Regions from separate parts of the Allobosea massiliensis genome, predicted to be linked through region 1. Evidence: predicted binding sites of a transcription regulator. Region 1 holds the regulator's gene; the other holds the start of a gene.
The links. The regulator PhoB, encoded in region 1, activates phosphate uptake and scavenging genes when phosphate is short. The targets are predictions, from matches to a motif close to TGTCATNNANCTGTCAT.
Positions count from the first base shown of each region.

Region 2: a site for PhoB is predicted at 6,088-6,104, ahead of ACFPN9_RS18475 (alpha-D-ribose 1-methylphosphonate 5-triphosphate diphosphatase). Genes of this name have one in related genera too.

Region 1 is NZ_JBHSLU010000030.1:14,979-22,424, forward strand. Features, by position in the region: gene ACFPN9_RS12060 (ATP-binding protein) at 1-362, shown strand, start outside; gene pstS (phosphate ABC transporter substrate-binding protein PstS) at 484-1,509, shown strand; gene pstC (phosphate ABC transporter permease subunit PstC) at 1,669-2,640, shown strand; gene pstA (phosphate ABC transporter permease PstA) at 2,653-3,543, shown strand; gene pstB (phosphate ABC transporter ATP-binding protein PstB) at 3,592-4,392, shown strand; gene phoU (phosphate signaling complex protein PhoU) at 4,436-5,155, shown strand; gene phoB (phosphate regulon transcriptional regulator PhoB) at 5,314-6,012, shown strand; gene ACFPN9_RS12095 (TIGR03862 family flavoprotein) at 6,175-7,413, shown strand.
Region 2 is NZ_JBHSLU010000063.1:146,665-154,110, reverse strand. Features, by position in the region: gene ACFPN9_RS18505 (SMP-30/gluconolactonase/LRE family protein) at 137-1,378, shown strand; gene ACFPN9_RS18500 (SRPBCC family protein) at 1,421-1,861, opposite strand; gene ACFPN9_RS18495 (ArsR/SmtB family transcription factor) at 1,884-2,237, opposite strand; gene ACFPN9_RS18490 (PaaI family thioesterase) at 2,288-2,740, opposite strand; gene dusA (tRNA dihydrouridine(20/20a) synthase DusA) at 2,751-3,752, opposite strand; gene ACFPN9_RS18480 (DNA topoisomerase IB) at 3,809-4,822, opposite strand; gene ACFPN9_RS18475 (alpha-D-ribose 1-methylphosphonate 5-triphosphate diphosphatase) at 4,894-6,033, opposite strand; gene ACFPN9_RS18470 (PhnD/SsuA/transferrin family substrate-binding protein) at 6,194-7,063, shown strand; gene ACFPN9_RS18465 (phosphonate ABC transporter ATP-binding protein) at 7,060-7,446, shown strand, end outside.

The DNA of each region.
Region 1 (7,446 bases):
CGGGCGACCGCGACGAGCTGCTGCGGCTGATGGAAAACCTCGTCGAGAACGCGATCAAGTACGGCAAGAGCGGCGGAGAGGTCGTGATCGACGTCGTCGACGGGCCGCTCGAGGTCAGCGTCGGCGTGCGCGACGATGGGCCGGGCATCGCACCGGAGCATCTGCCGCGGCTGACGGAGCGCTTCTACCGGGTCGATACCGCGGCGAGCCGCGAGGCCGGCGGCACGGGGCTCGGCCTCGCCATCGTCAAGCACATCGTGCTGCGCCATCGCGGGCGGCTGACGATCGAGAGCGCGCTCGGTGAGGGTGCGACGTTCAGGGCTGTTTTGCCACGTTTCGGGGCTTCGGCGCGCAAGCCTTGAGGGCGTTTCTTAACGCTGCGTGACGCCTTCATGACAGCATGCGTGACGAAGTGTCATGAAGCTGTCATGCAGAGGGTGTTCTGAACGGCTCGCTGAACCTGCGACCCAGAGAGGACATCTCATGCGCAAACTTCTCATTCTCGCGGCCGCGACCATCGGTCTGTCGGGCGTCGCCCAGGCCGCCGACATCACCGGCGCCGGCGCGACCTTCCCCTTCCCGATCTACTCGAAATGGGCCGAGGCCTATAAGAAGGAGACCAATATCGGTCTCAACTACCAGTCGATCGGCTCCGGTGGCGGCATCCGCCAGATCAAGGCCAAGACGGTCGCCTTCGGCGCCACCGACGCTCCCCTCAAGGGCGAGGATCTGGCCAAGGACGGCCTCATCCAGTTCCCGACCGTGATGGGCGGTGTCGTCCCCGCGATCAACATCGCCGGCATCGACGCCCGCCAGCTCAAGCTGACCGGCCCGATCATCGCCGAAATCTACATGGGCACCGTGAAGAAGTGGAACGATCCCAAGATCGTCGCCCTCAACGCCGGCCTGAAGCTGCCCGACGCCAACATCAATCCCGTCTATCGCTCGGACGGTTCGGGCACGACCTTCGTGTTCACCGACTATCTCTCCAAGGTCTCGCCGGAGTGGAAGTCCAAGGTCGGCGCCAACACCTCGGTGCAGTGGGCCGTCGGCATCGGCGGCAAGGGCAATGAGGGCGTCTCGGCCTCGGTCAAGCAGGTCGCCAACTCGATCGGCTATGTCGAATATGCCTACGCCAAGCAGAACAAGCTCAGCTACGCGCTGATCCAGAACGCCGAGGGCAACTTCCCGGCGCCGGACGACAAGTCGTTCCAGGCCGCGGCCGCGAACGCCAACTGGAACGAGGCTCCCGGCTTCGGCATCTCGCTGAACAACCAGAAGGGCGCCGAGGCCTGGCCGATCACGGCCGCGACCTTCCTGCTCGTCCACGCCAAGCCGGAGAAGCCGGAAGAGGTGCAGGCCGCGCTGAAGTTCGTCGACTGGGCCTTCAAGAACGGCGACCAGATGGCGCTGGACCTCGACTACGTGCCGCTCCCGGCCAACGTCAAGGATCAGGTCCGCGCCGCCTGGAAGGGCGTGACCGACCCGTCGGGCAAGCCGATCTTCTGATCACCGACTGAGGGCGAGGCGGAACCCGGTTCCGCCTCGTCTTCCTCATCAGGCCTCCATCCCGAGCAGCGGCGGAACCGCTGTTCCGGCTGAGGGCCCTCCCGAGAGCCTTCGCCTTCCGCCTCGCATCCTCGTTCCGCCACGACCGGAGTTCCACGGATGACCGCCGTGACCGACACCATGAGCATTCCGGCCGCGCGGCCGCAGCGAAAGACGCCGAAGGGCACCTTCGACATCGTCTTCCGCAATGCCAGCCTGATCTCGGCCCTGTTCGTGCTGTTGCTGCTGGCCGGCATCATGCTGTCGATGGTCATCGGCGGCTGGCCGGCCTTCAAGGCGTTCGGGCTGAGCTTCATCACCGGCTCGCAATGGGACACCCAGGCCGATGTCTATGGCGCCTGGCCGGCCATCGTCGGTACGCTCTCGACGGCGCTGATCGCGCTGCTGATCGGCGTGCCGCTCTCGCTCGGCATCGCCGTCTACCTCACCCAGCTTGCCCCGCCCTGGTTCAAGCAGCCAGTCTCGACCACGATCGAGCTGCTCGCCGCCGTGCCCTCGATCATCTACGGCATGTGGGGCCTGTTCGTCTTCGTGCCGCTCTTCGCGGCCTATGTGCAGGTCCCGCTCTCGAACATCGTCGAGGGGATGCCGATCGTCGGGACAATCCTGTATTCGCGCTCGCCCTCCGGACTGGGCATCCTGACGGCGGGCATCATCCTCGCCTTCATGATCATCCCCTTCATCGCCTCGATCGTGCGGGACATGCTCGATCAGATCCCCTCCGTGCTGCGCGAGAGCGCCTATGGCATCGGGGCGACGACCTGGGAGGTCGTGCGCCATGTGCTGGTGCCGCAGGCCGGCGTCTCGATCATCGGTGCGATCATGCTGGGTCTCGGCCGCGCGCTCGGCGAAACGATGGCGGTGACCTTCGTGGTCGGCAATGCCAACCGCCTCTCGGCCTCGATCATGGATCCGGGCTCGACCATCGCCTCGCGCATCGCCAACGAGTTCAACGAGGCGCTGGGCCTGCAGATGAACGCGCTGATCGCGCTCGGCTGCATCCTGTTCTTCGTCACCTTCGTCGTCCTGGTCGTCGCGCGCATCCTGGTGTCGCGGGTCAAGACCTTCTGAGCGAGCCCGATCATGAGCCTGACGACCTCCTCCACCGCTCCCGCCGCCCCTTACGCCGCCTGGGGCCGCGTCCGGCAGAGCCGCCGCACCGCCGACAAGGCGATGCGGGTCATCTCCGCCGGCTTCACCTTCCTCGCCATCTTCGTGCTGTTCTGGATCCTCGGCATGCTGATCGTGAAGGGCATCGGCGGGCTCTCCGTCGCCACCTTCACGCAGATCACCCCTGGCCCCGGATCGCAGGGCGGCGGCCTCGCCAACGCCATGGTCGGCTCGATTGTGCTGACCTTCCTCGGCATCGCCGTGGCGACGCCGATCGGCGTGCTGGCGGGCACCTATCTGGCGGAATACGGCAAGGGCTCGAAGCTGGCCGACCTGATCCGCTTCATCAACGACATCCTACTCTCGGCGCCCTCGATCCTGATCGGCCTGTTCGTCTATGTCATTCTGGTCGAGCCGGTCGGCGGCTATTCCGGCTGGGCCGGCGGCGTCGCGCTCGGCATCATCGCGATCCCCGTGATCGTGCGCACCACCGAGGACATGCTGCGCCTGGTGCCAGGCCCGCTGCGCGAGGCCGGGGCTGCGCTGGGCGCGCCGCCTTCCGTGGTGATCACCTCGATCACCTGGAAGGCCGCGAAGGCCGGCATGGTCACCGGTATCCTGCTGGCGCTCGCCCGCATCGCAGGCGAGACCGCACCGCTGATCTTCACCGCGCTGAACAACAATTTCTGGTTCTCGTCGGACCTGATGGGCGGCGTGTCGAACCTGCCGGTGACGATCTACCAGTTCGCCTCCGCGCCTTACGAGAACTGGCAGCAGCTCGCCTGGGCCGGTTCGCTGATCATCACCCTGTCGATCCTGCTGCTCTCGCTCGTCGCCCGCCGCATCGTGCGCGGCGGCAAGTGAGACCCGCCTAACCTATCTCCGTCGCGTCAGATCCGAAGGAACCCGTCGATGCTTTCGACCCTCGAACTCAGCCCGCAGTCGCTCGACGCCGACGCGCCCGTCCGGATCGCGGTGAAGAACCTCGATTTCTACTATGGCGAGCACAAGGCGCTGAAGAACATCAATCTCGACTTTCGCGACCGGCATGTCACGGCCCTAATCGGCCCCTCGGGCTGCGGCAAGTCCACGCTGCTGCGCATCTTCAACCGGATCTATTCGCTCTATCCCGAGCAGCGCGCGACCGGCGAGGTCATGCTCGACGGCCGCAACGTCATCTCCAACGACGTCGACGTCAACGAGCTGCGCTCGCGCATCGGCATGGTCTTCCAGAAGCCGACGCCCTTCCCGATGTCGATCTACGACAATGTCGCCTTCGGCATCCGCCTCTACGAGAAGCCGCCGAAGTCGGAGCTCGACGACCGCGTCGAGGGCGCGCTGCGCCGGGCCGCGCTCTGGGACGAGGTCAAGGACAAGCTCAAGACCTCCGGCATGGGCCTTTCGGGCGGCCAGCAGCCGCGCCTCTGCATCGCGCGCACCATCGCGCAGAAGCCGGAGGTCATCCTGTTCGACGAGCCGACCTCGGCGCTGGACCCGATCTCGACCGGCAAGATCGAGGATCTGCTGGAGCAGCTGAAGGCCGACTTCACGATCGTCATCGTCACCCACAACATGCAGCAGGCGGCGCGCATCTCGCAGTACACCGCCTTCATGTATCTGGGCGAGGTGATCGAGTTCGCCGCGACCAACACGATCTTCATGAACCCGAGCAAGAAGCAGACGCAGGACTACGTCACCGGCCGCTTCGGCTGATTTGGCCGCCGCTTCCGCTCCGCATCCAAAGGACAACGCCGCGATGACCGAACATATCGTCCGCTCCTACGACGCCGAACTGGAGTCGCTGCGCCGCAGCCTCGCCGAGATGGGCGGCATGTCCGAGCGCATGCTCGGCGATTCCACGGTCGCGCTGGTGCGCCGCGACACGACGCTGGCCCAGAAGGTGATCTCCGCCGACCAGCGGCTCGACAACCTGCAGCGCGACGTCGAGGAGCGCGCCGTGCTGACGATCGCCCGGCGCCAGCCGCTCGCCAACGATTTGCGCGAGCTGATCTCGGCGATCCGCATCGCCTCGGACATCGAGCGCGTCGGCGACCTCGCCAAGAACATCGCCAAGCGCGCGGTCGCGATCTCCGGCCAGTTCTCGCCGCCGCACCGCGCCGTCGTCGGGCTGGAGCATATGAGCCGGCTGGTGCAGGCGCAGCTCAAGGACGTCCTCGACGCCTACGCCACCAGCAACGAGCAGAAGGCGCTCGAGGTCTGGCATCGCGACGGCGAGATCGACGCGCTCTACACCTCGCTGTTCCGCGAGCTGTTGACCTATATGATGGAAGATCCGCGCAACATCACCTTCTGCACGCATCTCCTGTTCTGCGCCAAGAACGTCGAGCGCATCGGCGACCACACCACCAACATCGCCGAGACGATCCACTATCTCGTCACCGGCGAATCGCTCGACATCAACCGTCCCAAGCTCGAGACCACCGACATCACGGTCGAGGCCGTGACAGGGAGCTGACAACACCGACTGCGCCGGAGCCTTCGCCGTCAGGGTCGGGCCTGTTCCGACCATCCACGTCTTCGCCGGACCCACGCCGCGTTCAAGACGTGGATGCTCGCCACAAGGGCGAGCATGACGATGCGTTTCGGCACAAACGCCAAGAACGGAACCGTGCCATGGCCGCCCGCATCCTGATCGTCGAGGACGAGGAACCCCTCACCCTGCTGCTGCGCTACAACCTCGAGGCCGAGGGCTTCGCAGTCGACAGCGTGGCGCGGGGGGACGACGCCGAGCTGCATCTGCGAGACAACACGCCCGATCTCGTGCTGCTCGACTGGATGCTGCCCGGTCTCTCCGGCATCGAACTGTGCCGGCGGCTGCGGGCGCGGCGCGACACCGAGCGCGTGCCGATCATCATGCTGACCGCCCGCGGCGAAGAAACCGAGCGCGTGCGCGGCCTCGCCACCGGGGCCGACGACTATGTCGTCAAGCCGTTCTCCCTGCCGGAGCTGATCGCGCGCATCCAGGCGCTGCTGCGCCGGGCGAAGCCCGGCCATGTCGCGGGGCTGCTGGTCGCCGGCGATCTCGAACTCGACCGCACGACGCGCCGCGTGCGCCGGGCCGGCGAAGAGCTGCATCTGGGGCCGACCGAGTTCCGGCTGCTGGAATTCCTGATGCAGGCGCCGGGCCGGGTCTATTCGCGCGCCCAGCTGCTCGACGCCGTCTGGGGCCGCGACGTCTACATCGACGAGCGCACGGTCGACGTCCATGTCGGGCGGCTGCGCAAGGCGATCACGCCGGGCGACGCCAAGGATCCGCTGCGCACCGTCCGTGGCGCGGGCTACGCCTTCGACGAGACCTTCGCGCGGGCGTGAGGGAAACCGTCATGGTCGGGCGCAGACCCGAGCATCTCGTGACGCCGAGGCTCCCCTGCCGTGCCGGCCATAGATTCTCGGGTCGAGCCCGAGAATGACGAGGTCGCTCCGGCATGCGCCTGATCGCTTGACCCGCGACGCCCGACGGCGCAAGCCGGCCCGATGCAGATCAAAGACATCGCCATCATCGGCGCCGGCCCGGCCGGGCTGATCGCGGCCGAGCGGCTGGCCCAGGCCGGCCACCGCGTGACGATCCATGAGCGGATGCCGTCGCCGGCGCGCAAATTCCTGCTCGCCGGGCGCGGCGGGCTCAACCTCACCCATTCCGAGCCGCTGGAGAGCTTCCTGCCGCATTACGGCGCGGCGCGGGACTGGCTCGAACCCGCCATCCAGGCGTTTCCACCGCAGGCGCTGCGCGATTGGGCCGACGAGCTCGGCGCGGAGAGCTTCATCGGCACCAGCGGGCGCGTCTTCCCGAAGGCGATGAAGGCGTCGCCGCTGTTGCGCGCCTGGCTGCGCCGGCTCGACGGGCTCGGGGTGCGGCTCGAAGCCGGCCGGCGCTGGACCGGCTGGAACGACGAGGGCGCGCTGACCTTCGCCACGGCGGCCGGCGAGGTGACGGTCGCCGCCGATGCGACGCTGCTTGCGCTGGGCGGGGCGAGCTGGCCGCGGCTCGGCTCGGACGGTGGCTGGGTGCCGCTGCTGGCCGGCAAGGGCGTTGCCATTTCGCCGCTGCGGCCCGCCAATGGCGGCTTCGCCGTGGCCTGGTCCGACACGCTGCGCGAGCGCTTCGCCGGCGCGCCGCTGAAACGGATCACGCTTCGCTTTGCCGGCAAAGAAATTGTTGGAGAGGCGATGATCGACGCGCATGGACTCGAGGGCGGCGCGATCTATGCGCTGTCGGGGTCGCTGCGCGAGGCGATCGCGCGCGACGGTTCGGCGCTGCTCGAGATCGACCTGCGGCCCGATCTCGACCTCGCCCGTCTGACCGAGAAGCTCGGCAAGCGTCGGCCCGGTGAGACGCTCAGCAACCATCTGCGCAAGGCGGCAGGGCTGTCGCCGGCGGCGGTGGCGGTGCTGCGCGACAGCGTCGGCGGCAGGCTCGACGAGAGTCCCGCGGCGCTCGCGGCGGCGATCAAATCCGCGTCTGTGCGCCTGACCGGGACGATGCCGCTCGACCGGGCGATCTCCAGCGCCGGCGGCATCGCGGCCGGCGAGATCGACGGGGGCTTCATGCTGCGGCGCCTGCCGGGCGTCTTCGTCGCCGGCGAGATGCTGGACTGGGAGGCGCCGACCGGCGGTTACCTCCTGCAGGGCTGCTTCGCGACCGGCGTCGCGGCGGCGGCGGGGATGGTGGCGTGGCTCGCGCGGGGAACCTCGACGGAGAACCCTGTCCCATAGGGAGAGGGCAGGGTGAGGGGTCGGCCGTTTGAA
Region 2 (7,446 bases), on a different contig from region 1:
CTCGACCGCGGCACGGCCTGCTGATGATCTGCGCAGCGTCCGTCCGCCATGGGCGAGCAATTGCGAGGAGACCGTCAAAACGCAGCGAGACCGGCAGCAAGCCGGACAGCCATCAACAATCTGGGAGGATAAAGCGATGACAGACCCTACTGTTCACGACCATGGTCCCACCGAGACGAAAGAAGCGATCCTGTCGCGGCGCCGCCTGATCCACGCCGCAGGGCTCGGGGCGCTGGCCGCCGCCACCGGGCCGGCCTTGGCCCAGTCGACCGCCAATCGGCCGTCCCCACCCACCACCGTCACCACGCCGCCGCGCGATTTCAGCCGCCAGGGCGCTCCGACGACCTATTTCTGGGACCCGGACGTGATCGCGCTCGATCCGGCCTTCAACGGGCTGGCGCAGCCCAATGCGGCGATCCAGCGGATCTGGACCGGCGGCCTCTGGGTCGAGGGGCCGGCCTGGAACGCGCAGGGTCAGTACCTCGTCTGGAGCGACATCCCGCGCAACCGCCAGATGCGCTGGATCGAGGATGACGGCCATGTCAGCGTCTTCCGCGCGCCCTCGGGCAACAGCAACGGCAACAGCTTCGATTTCCAGGGACGGCAGCTCTCGTGCGAGCACCTGAACCGCCGGGTCGTGCGCTACGAGCTCGACGGCTCGGCGACGGTGCTGGCGGACTCGTTCGACGGAAAGAAGCTGAACTCGCCCAACGACATCGTTGCCCATCCCGACGGCAGCTACTGGTTCACCGATCCGCCCTATGGCGGGCAGCTCTACGAGGGCGCGCCCGACGCTCCGGGCGGCCCGAGCAACGCCAATGGCAAGATCAATCCCCGCCTCGGCCAGCCGCCGGGCATCGGGCTCGCCAAGCGGGAACTGCCGACCAACACCTACCGCATCGACCCGAGCGGGCGCGTCGAGCTCGTCGTGCCGGAATCGCAGGTGCCGGACCCCAACGGCCTGTGCTTCTCGCCCGACTTCAAGCGGCTCTACATCGCCTCGACCGGCAAGGGACCGGGCGATACCGGGCCGGGCGGCAAGGGCGACATCCATGTCTTCGATGTCGGCGCCGACAACAAGCTCAGCAATGGCCGCGTCTTCTCGGACTGCATGTTCGACGGCGTGAATTGCGGGCCGGACGGGTTGCGCTGCGATGTCGAGGGCAATCTCTGGGCTTCGTCCAACGCCGGACGCAATGTCGGCTATAACGGCGTCAACGTCTTCAACCCCGCCGGCAAGCTGATCGGCCGCATCCGCCTGCCGGAGGTCTGCGGCAATATCTGCTTCGGCGGGCCGAAGCGGAACCGCCTGTTCATGGCGGCGAGCCAGTCCATCTACGCGCTCTATCTGGGTACGCAGGGCGCCGGGCCAGGCTGAAGACCGCGCTGCGACCGGCCCGGCGCAAGGCCGGGCCGGCCGTCAGGCGAAGAGCGCCTCCAGTTTGGCGAGCGAGCCGGTCCAGCCATGGGTGTGGCCCTTGACCGCTTGCTCGTCGAAGAGCTGCTCGTGCAGCAGGGTCAGGATCGTGCCAGCGCCGTCGGGCTTGAAGGTGACCGTGACCTGCGAGACGCGCTCGGGCGTCGTGATCCAGGACCAGGAGAAGACCAGCTTCTCGTTCGCGACGACCTCGGCATAGATGCCGGAGACCTCGTGACGCTCGCCAGTGTCCTCCAGCATCACCGCGCGAAAACCGCCCCCGACGCGTGCATCGACCGAGACCTCCTGCGTCTCGACATTTTCCGGTCCGAACCACTGCATCAGCAGCTTCGGATCGGTCCAGGCCTCGAAGACCTCGGCCGGTGTAGCGTTGAGCCGGCGCTTGATCGTCAGGCTCGGCGTCGTCGGCACATCCCTGTCCATGAACGATCCTTGCGGTCGGCGCTCAATCTGCATCGGCGGGGGTTTTGCGGCGTGCCTCCAGCATCGCCTCCAGCGCGTCGAGGCGCTGCGTCCAGAATCTTTGATAGCTTGCGAGCCAGCCCATCGCCTCCTCCATCGGGTCGGCATTGAGGCGGCAGGAGACGGTACGCCCCTTCTTCGTCCGCGTGATCAGCCCGGCATCCGACAGCACGTCGAGATGCTTCATCACCGCCGGCAGCGACATCGCGAAAGGCCGCGCCAGTTCGCTGATCGAGACCGCCTCTTCGCCCTCGAGACGCGCCAGCAGCGCCCGGCGGGTCGGGTCCGACAGCGCCGCGAAGGTTCTGTCGAGCTGCGAGGATTCCAACTTAACCATTGCGTTAAGTTACTTTGGGGCGGCCGGGTGCGTCAACAGCGACGGGCGCGTCAATCCGACACGCCTTCGCGGCCGCCGACGGCCATGCAGGTGGCGGTCAGCATAGCGCAGAGCTTCTCGTCTCCGTCACGGACCGCGAAGACCTCGGCAAGGGCCAGCGTCAGCGTCCGCCCGGCCTTGACCACCTTGCCCCGCGCGATGAGCCTGTCGCCGGCGGCAGGCGCGAGCAGGTTGATCTTGAACTCGGCGGTCAGCACGCCCACCCCTGCCGGCATCCGGGTCAAAGCCGCATAGCCGCAGGCGGAATCGGCGATGGCCGCGACCGCACCGGCATGGACGAAGCCGTGCTGCTGTGAGACCTGCGGCCCGATCGGCAGATCGATCTCGACCTCGCCCGGCGCCACGAGCAGCAGCCGCGCGCCCAGCGTCGCCATAAGGCCCTGCTTGTTGAAGCTCTCGGCGACGCGGCGGCCGTTCTCGGTATCGGACAGGGCATCCGCCATCGTCAGGTCCTCAGGCGGCGCGGATGGCGTCGTGCCGCGAAACATGGGCCACCGCCGCGCGCAGATCGGCGAGGCCCGCACCGGCCGCGACGCAATGCTCGGCGAGATGGCGGCGGAACTGGCGCGCACCGGGACGGCCGGGGAACAGGCCGACGAGATGGCGCGTGAAGGCATGGAGCCGCCCGCCGGCCTCGACATAACGGGCGAGATGCGGCTCAAGCGCCTCCAACATGGCGAAGGCGTCCGCCACCGGCGCGTCCTCGCCGAAGAGCAGTGGATCGACCCGCAGCAGGATCTCCGGGTTCTGATAGGCCTCGCGCCCGATCATGACGCCATCGAGATGGGCGAGATGCCCGGCCCATTCCTCCGGGGCGCGGATGCCACCGTTGATGGCGATGGGCAGTCCCTGATGGGCCGCCTTCAGCCGATAGGCGCGGTCATAGTCGAGCGGCGGGATCTCGCGGTTTTCCTTCGGCGAGAGGCCCTGCAGCCAGGCCTTGCGGGCATGGACGATCAGCGCATCGACGCCTGCGCCCGTCACCGCCCGGGTGAGCGCCTCGAGAGCGGCTTCCGGATCCTGATCGTCGACGCCGATGCGGCATTTCACCGTGACGGGAATCGCGACGGCCGCCTTCATCGCCGCGACGCAATCCCCGACGAGCGCCGGCTCGCGCATTAGGCAGGCCCCGAAGGCGCCCCCCTGGACGCGGTCGGAAGGGCAGCCGCAGTTCAAATTGATCTCGTCATAGCCGAAATCGGCGCCGATGCGGGCGGCCTGCGCCAGCAGAGCGGGATCGTTGCCGCCGAGCTGCAGCGCGACCGGATGCTCGACCGCATCGAAGCCGATCAGCCGCTGCCGGTCGCCGCGGATCACCGCCTGCGCCGTCACCATCTCGGTGTAGAGCCGGGCGCGACGCGACATCAGGCGGTGGATGACGCGGCAATGCCGGTCGGTCCAGTCCATCATCGGCGCGACGGAAAAGCGCAGCTGCTCGGGCGAAAGGGCGGTCATGGCGGCTGACTAGCCGAAAATGCGGCGCGATGCACCTATGGCGGCCGCCCGCAGGATCAGGCTGCGACCAGCCCCAGCGCCCGCTCGATCCGCGAGCAGGCGCCACGGGCCTTGGCCTTTTCGTAGCAGCGCTTCAAGCGGCCGGTCGCATAGGCGCGCAGCACGATGGCGTGGACATAGCTCTTGCGGACGACGGCCGGCGTGTTGACCAGCCGCTCCGAGATCGCCCGCATGATGTCGGCGAGCTGGCGCTTCTTGCCCGTCTCGGTCGCGACCACCTCGCCGGCCAGCAGCAGTTCGGCCGCAGCCGCATTGGCGGCGAGCATACGCAGATCCTTGGCACTCACGGGCAGGCCGCTGACGCGCTTGAGATAGGCGTTTATCTCGCTCGCCCGGACCTCGGCGATGCCGCCATCCTCGCGCCGGTACTGCAGCAGGCGCTTGCCCGGCAGGGTCATAATCCGGGTGAGCGCACGGACCAGCGCCGGATCGGAATGGGCGCAGGCGATCTGCTTGCCGCTCTTGCCCTTGAAGGAGAGTTCGACGCGGCCGCCGGCGATGGTGACGTGGCGCTTGAGCAGGGTCGAGGCGCCATGGCTGCCATTGGTCTTGGCATAGGTCTCGTTGCCGACGCGGATATGGCAGCGGTCGATGATCGCCGCCGCGCAGGCGAGCGCCTTGTCCCGCGTGAGCTGCCGGTCCTTCAGGTCGCGGGCGATGGCGGCCCGCAGCTTCGGCAGGGCGCCGAGCAGGCATTTCAGCCGCTTCAGCTTGCGGCGCTCGCGCACCTTCTCCCAGCCGGGATGATAGCGATGCTGGATCCGGCCGGCCTCGTCATGGCCGACCGCCTGGAGATGCGCGCGGGAATCGGCCGCGATCCGGACATCGACATAGGCCGGCGGGATGGCGAGCGAACGGATGCGGGCCAGCGTCGCCTGATCCGTGATGCGGTTTCCGTCAGCATCGCGATAGGCGAATCCCTTGCCGGCGCGGTGGCGGGTGATGCTGAGGTCCGTCGGCGTGGCACGCTTCAGGCGGACAGGGGCTTCTTCCTTCTCCAGCAACGCCATGGCACCGTCCCCGATCTCGACGGCTCTACAATCGGCCCAGCCGGGGAAAGTTCCGGCTGGAACCGGGAGCCTCAGGCGAGCAGGCGCTGGTCGGCGAGATGGACGAGGCGGCCGGCGGCGATCGTCGCGACGACACGGGGATGGGGGCCTTCCTCAACGAGAACGAGATCCGCGCGCTTGCCGGGCGCGATGACGCCGCGGTCGTCGAGGCCCAGTGCCTGCGCCGGGGCGCGCGAAACCAGGGCCCAGGCCTCGGCTAAGCTGGCCGCGCCGCGGCGGGCGAGCAGGAACGGCGCCAGCGCCAGCGCCGGATAGTAGTAATCCGACGCCAGAATGCTGCAGAGCCCGGCGCGCACCATTGCCTCGGCGCTGGGGCAGCCCGTATGCGAGCCGCCGCGCACGACATTGGGGGCTCCGAAGACGATCGCCTCGCCGTGATCGGCGGCTGCGCGCGCGGTCGCCTCGTCGATCGGGAATTCGGCGACGGTCACACCCAGCGACCGGTACCAGGCGCGCATGTCGGGCGTCATGTCGTCATGGGAGAACATCGTCACGCCGGCCGCGCGCGCCGCCGCTGCGAGGCGCGCGATCGAGCCCTCGACCTCGCTCTTGCGGGCATAGACCGTCTCGACGAGGTCCATGAAGGCCTCCGTCGACAGGCCTGTGCGCTCGACCATCTTGCCGATCTTGTCGGGGCGGTGGCGCGTCTTCAGCGTCCCTTCGGTGTGGTCGTTGAAGGCGAGCACACCGACGCGCCCCTCCGCCAGCCAGGCGAGGATCTGCGGCTCGGCATCGAGGTTGAAGGTCTCGTGGCGCAGGTGGAAGCGCGTGTCGGCGCCCAGCTCCGGCTGCAGCCGCGCGATCGCCTCGGCCAGGGCGCGGGCATTCTCCGCCCCGCGCAGGCCCGGCTCCCAAGACCAGGTGACGCCGTGAAAGGCGGTGGTGATACCGCTCGCCAGCAGCGCCCGGTCGGCGTCCTTCAAGGCGAGGTCGATGTCGAAGGCAACGCGCGGCCGCGGCATGATGTGGCGCTCGAAGGCGTCGCCATGGCAGTCGACGAGGCCCGGCAGCACCAGAAGCCCGGTCGCGTCGAGCGTCAGCCGGGCGCCGCCGGCCCGGGCGAAACCGGCGATGAGCCCGTCCTCGAGCATGAGGTCGTGTCGCTCGAGCCCTTCGACCAGAACGGTCCCCCCCGTGATCGCGATCGACACATCCGTCTCCTTGCCATGCACCCGCCCTGCGGCGTTGCGCCTTCGCGCCCGGGCATGACGACAGCATGACACCGGCCGTCACCGAACCGTCAGGCAGCCGTCACCGGGCCGTCGCATGCCGGCCCTAGCGGCAGGGCTCCAGGGAACGGGAGAACGCCCCATGCTGAAGCCCATCGCCGTCGCGCTGCTCGCCGCAGCCGCCGCCTTCGCCGCGCCGGCCGCCCAGGCGCAGGATTCGATCCGCTTCGCCGTCACCGACATCGACGGCGCGGAATCGCTCCAGCGCGAGTTCGGCCCGTTCAAAGCCGCGTTCGAGAAGGTTGCCGACGTCAAGGTGCAGTTCTTCGCGGTGTCCGGCCGCACCGCCGCGGTCGAGGCGATGGCCGCCGGCCAGGTCGATTTCGTGCTGACGGGGCCGGCCGAGTACGTCGTGTTCAAGGCCCGGACCAATGCGGTGCCGGTCGTCGGCTGGCAGCGCCCCGACTATTTCAGCCAGGTCGCCGTGCTCGCGAGCGGGCCGATCAAGAGCGTCGCCGATCTCAAGGGCAAGACGATCTCCTTCGGCGAGATCGGCTCGACCTCGCAGCATCTCGGCCCGGCGCAGGCGCTCGCCGATTTCGGCCTGAAGTACAACGTCGACTACAAGCCGATCTTCGTGAAGCGCAACGTCGCGGTCGAGGCGATGAAGCGCGGCGACATCGCCGCCATCGGCCTCAACCTCACCCATCTCCAGCGCATCCGCGAGAGCGACACCAAGACCGGCTTCACCGTCGTGGCGCGCGGTCGCGACCTGCCGAACGACGTGATGATCGCCAGCCCCAAGGTGAAGCCGGAGATCGTCGCCAAGGTGCGCAAGGCCTTCCTCGACCACGGCACGGAGCTGATGAAGGCGGTCACCACCGGCACGGACGACAACCGCAAATTCGCCGGGGGCGTCTTCCTGCCCGAGGTCAAGGACAGCGACTACGACTATGTCCGCTCGATCTACGCCACGATCGGCATCACCGAATTCAACAAGTTCATCGAGTGACGACGCCCTCGCCCGCCCTCGGGCCGATGGTGACGGGGGCTGGCGTCCCCGTCATCGCCATCGACGGCCTGCGCAAGAGCTTCGGGCCGCGCACCATCATCGAGCGGCTCGACCTCTCCGTCCCCGCCGGCGAGTCGCTGGCGCTCATCGGAGCCAATGGCACCGGCAAATCGACGCTGCTGCGCATGATCGTGCGGCTGGCGGAAGCCGACCAGGGCCGGTTGAGCGTGCTCGGCGAGACGGTCGGCGATCTGCGCGGCTCGGCGCTGAAGCGCTTCCGGGCGCGAGTCGGCGTGGTCTTCCAGAAGCATAATCTCGTCGCGCGGCTCAGCGCGCTCTCCAATGTCGTGCATGGCGTCCAGGCGCGGCGCTCCGGCCCGCGC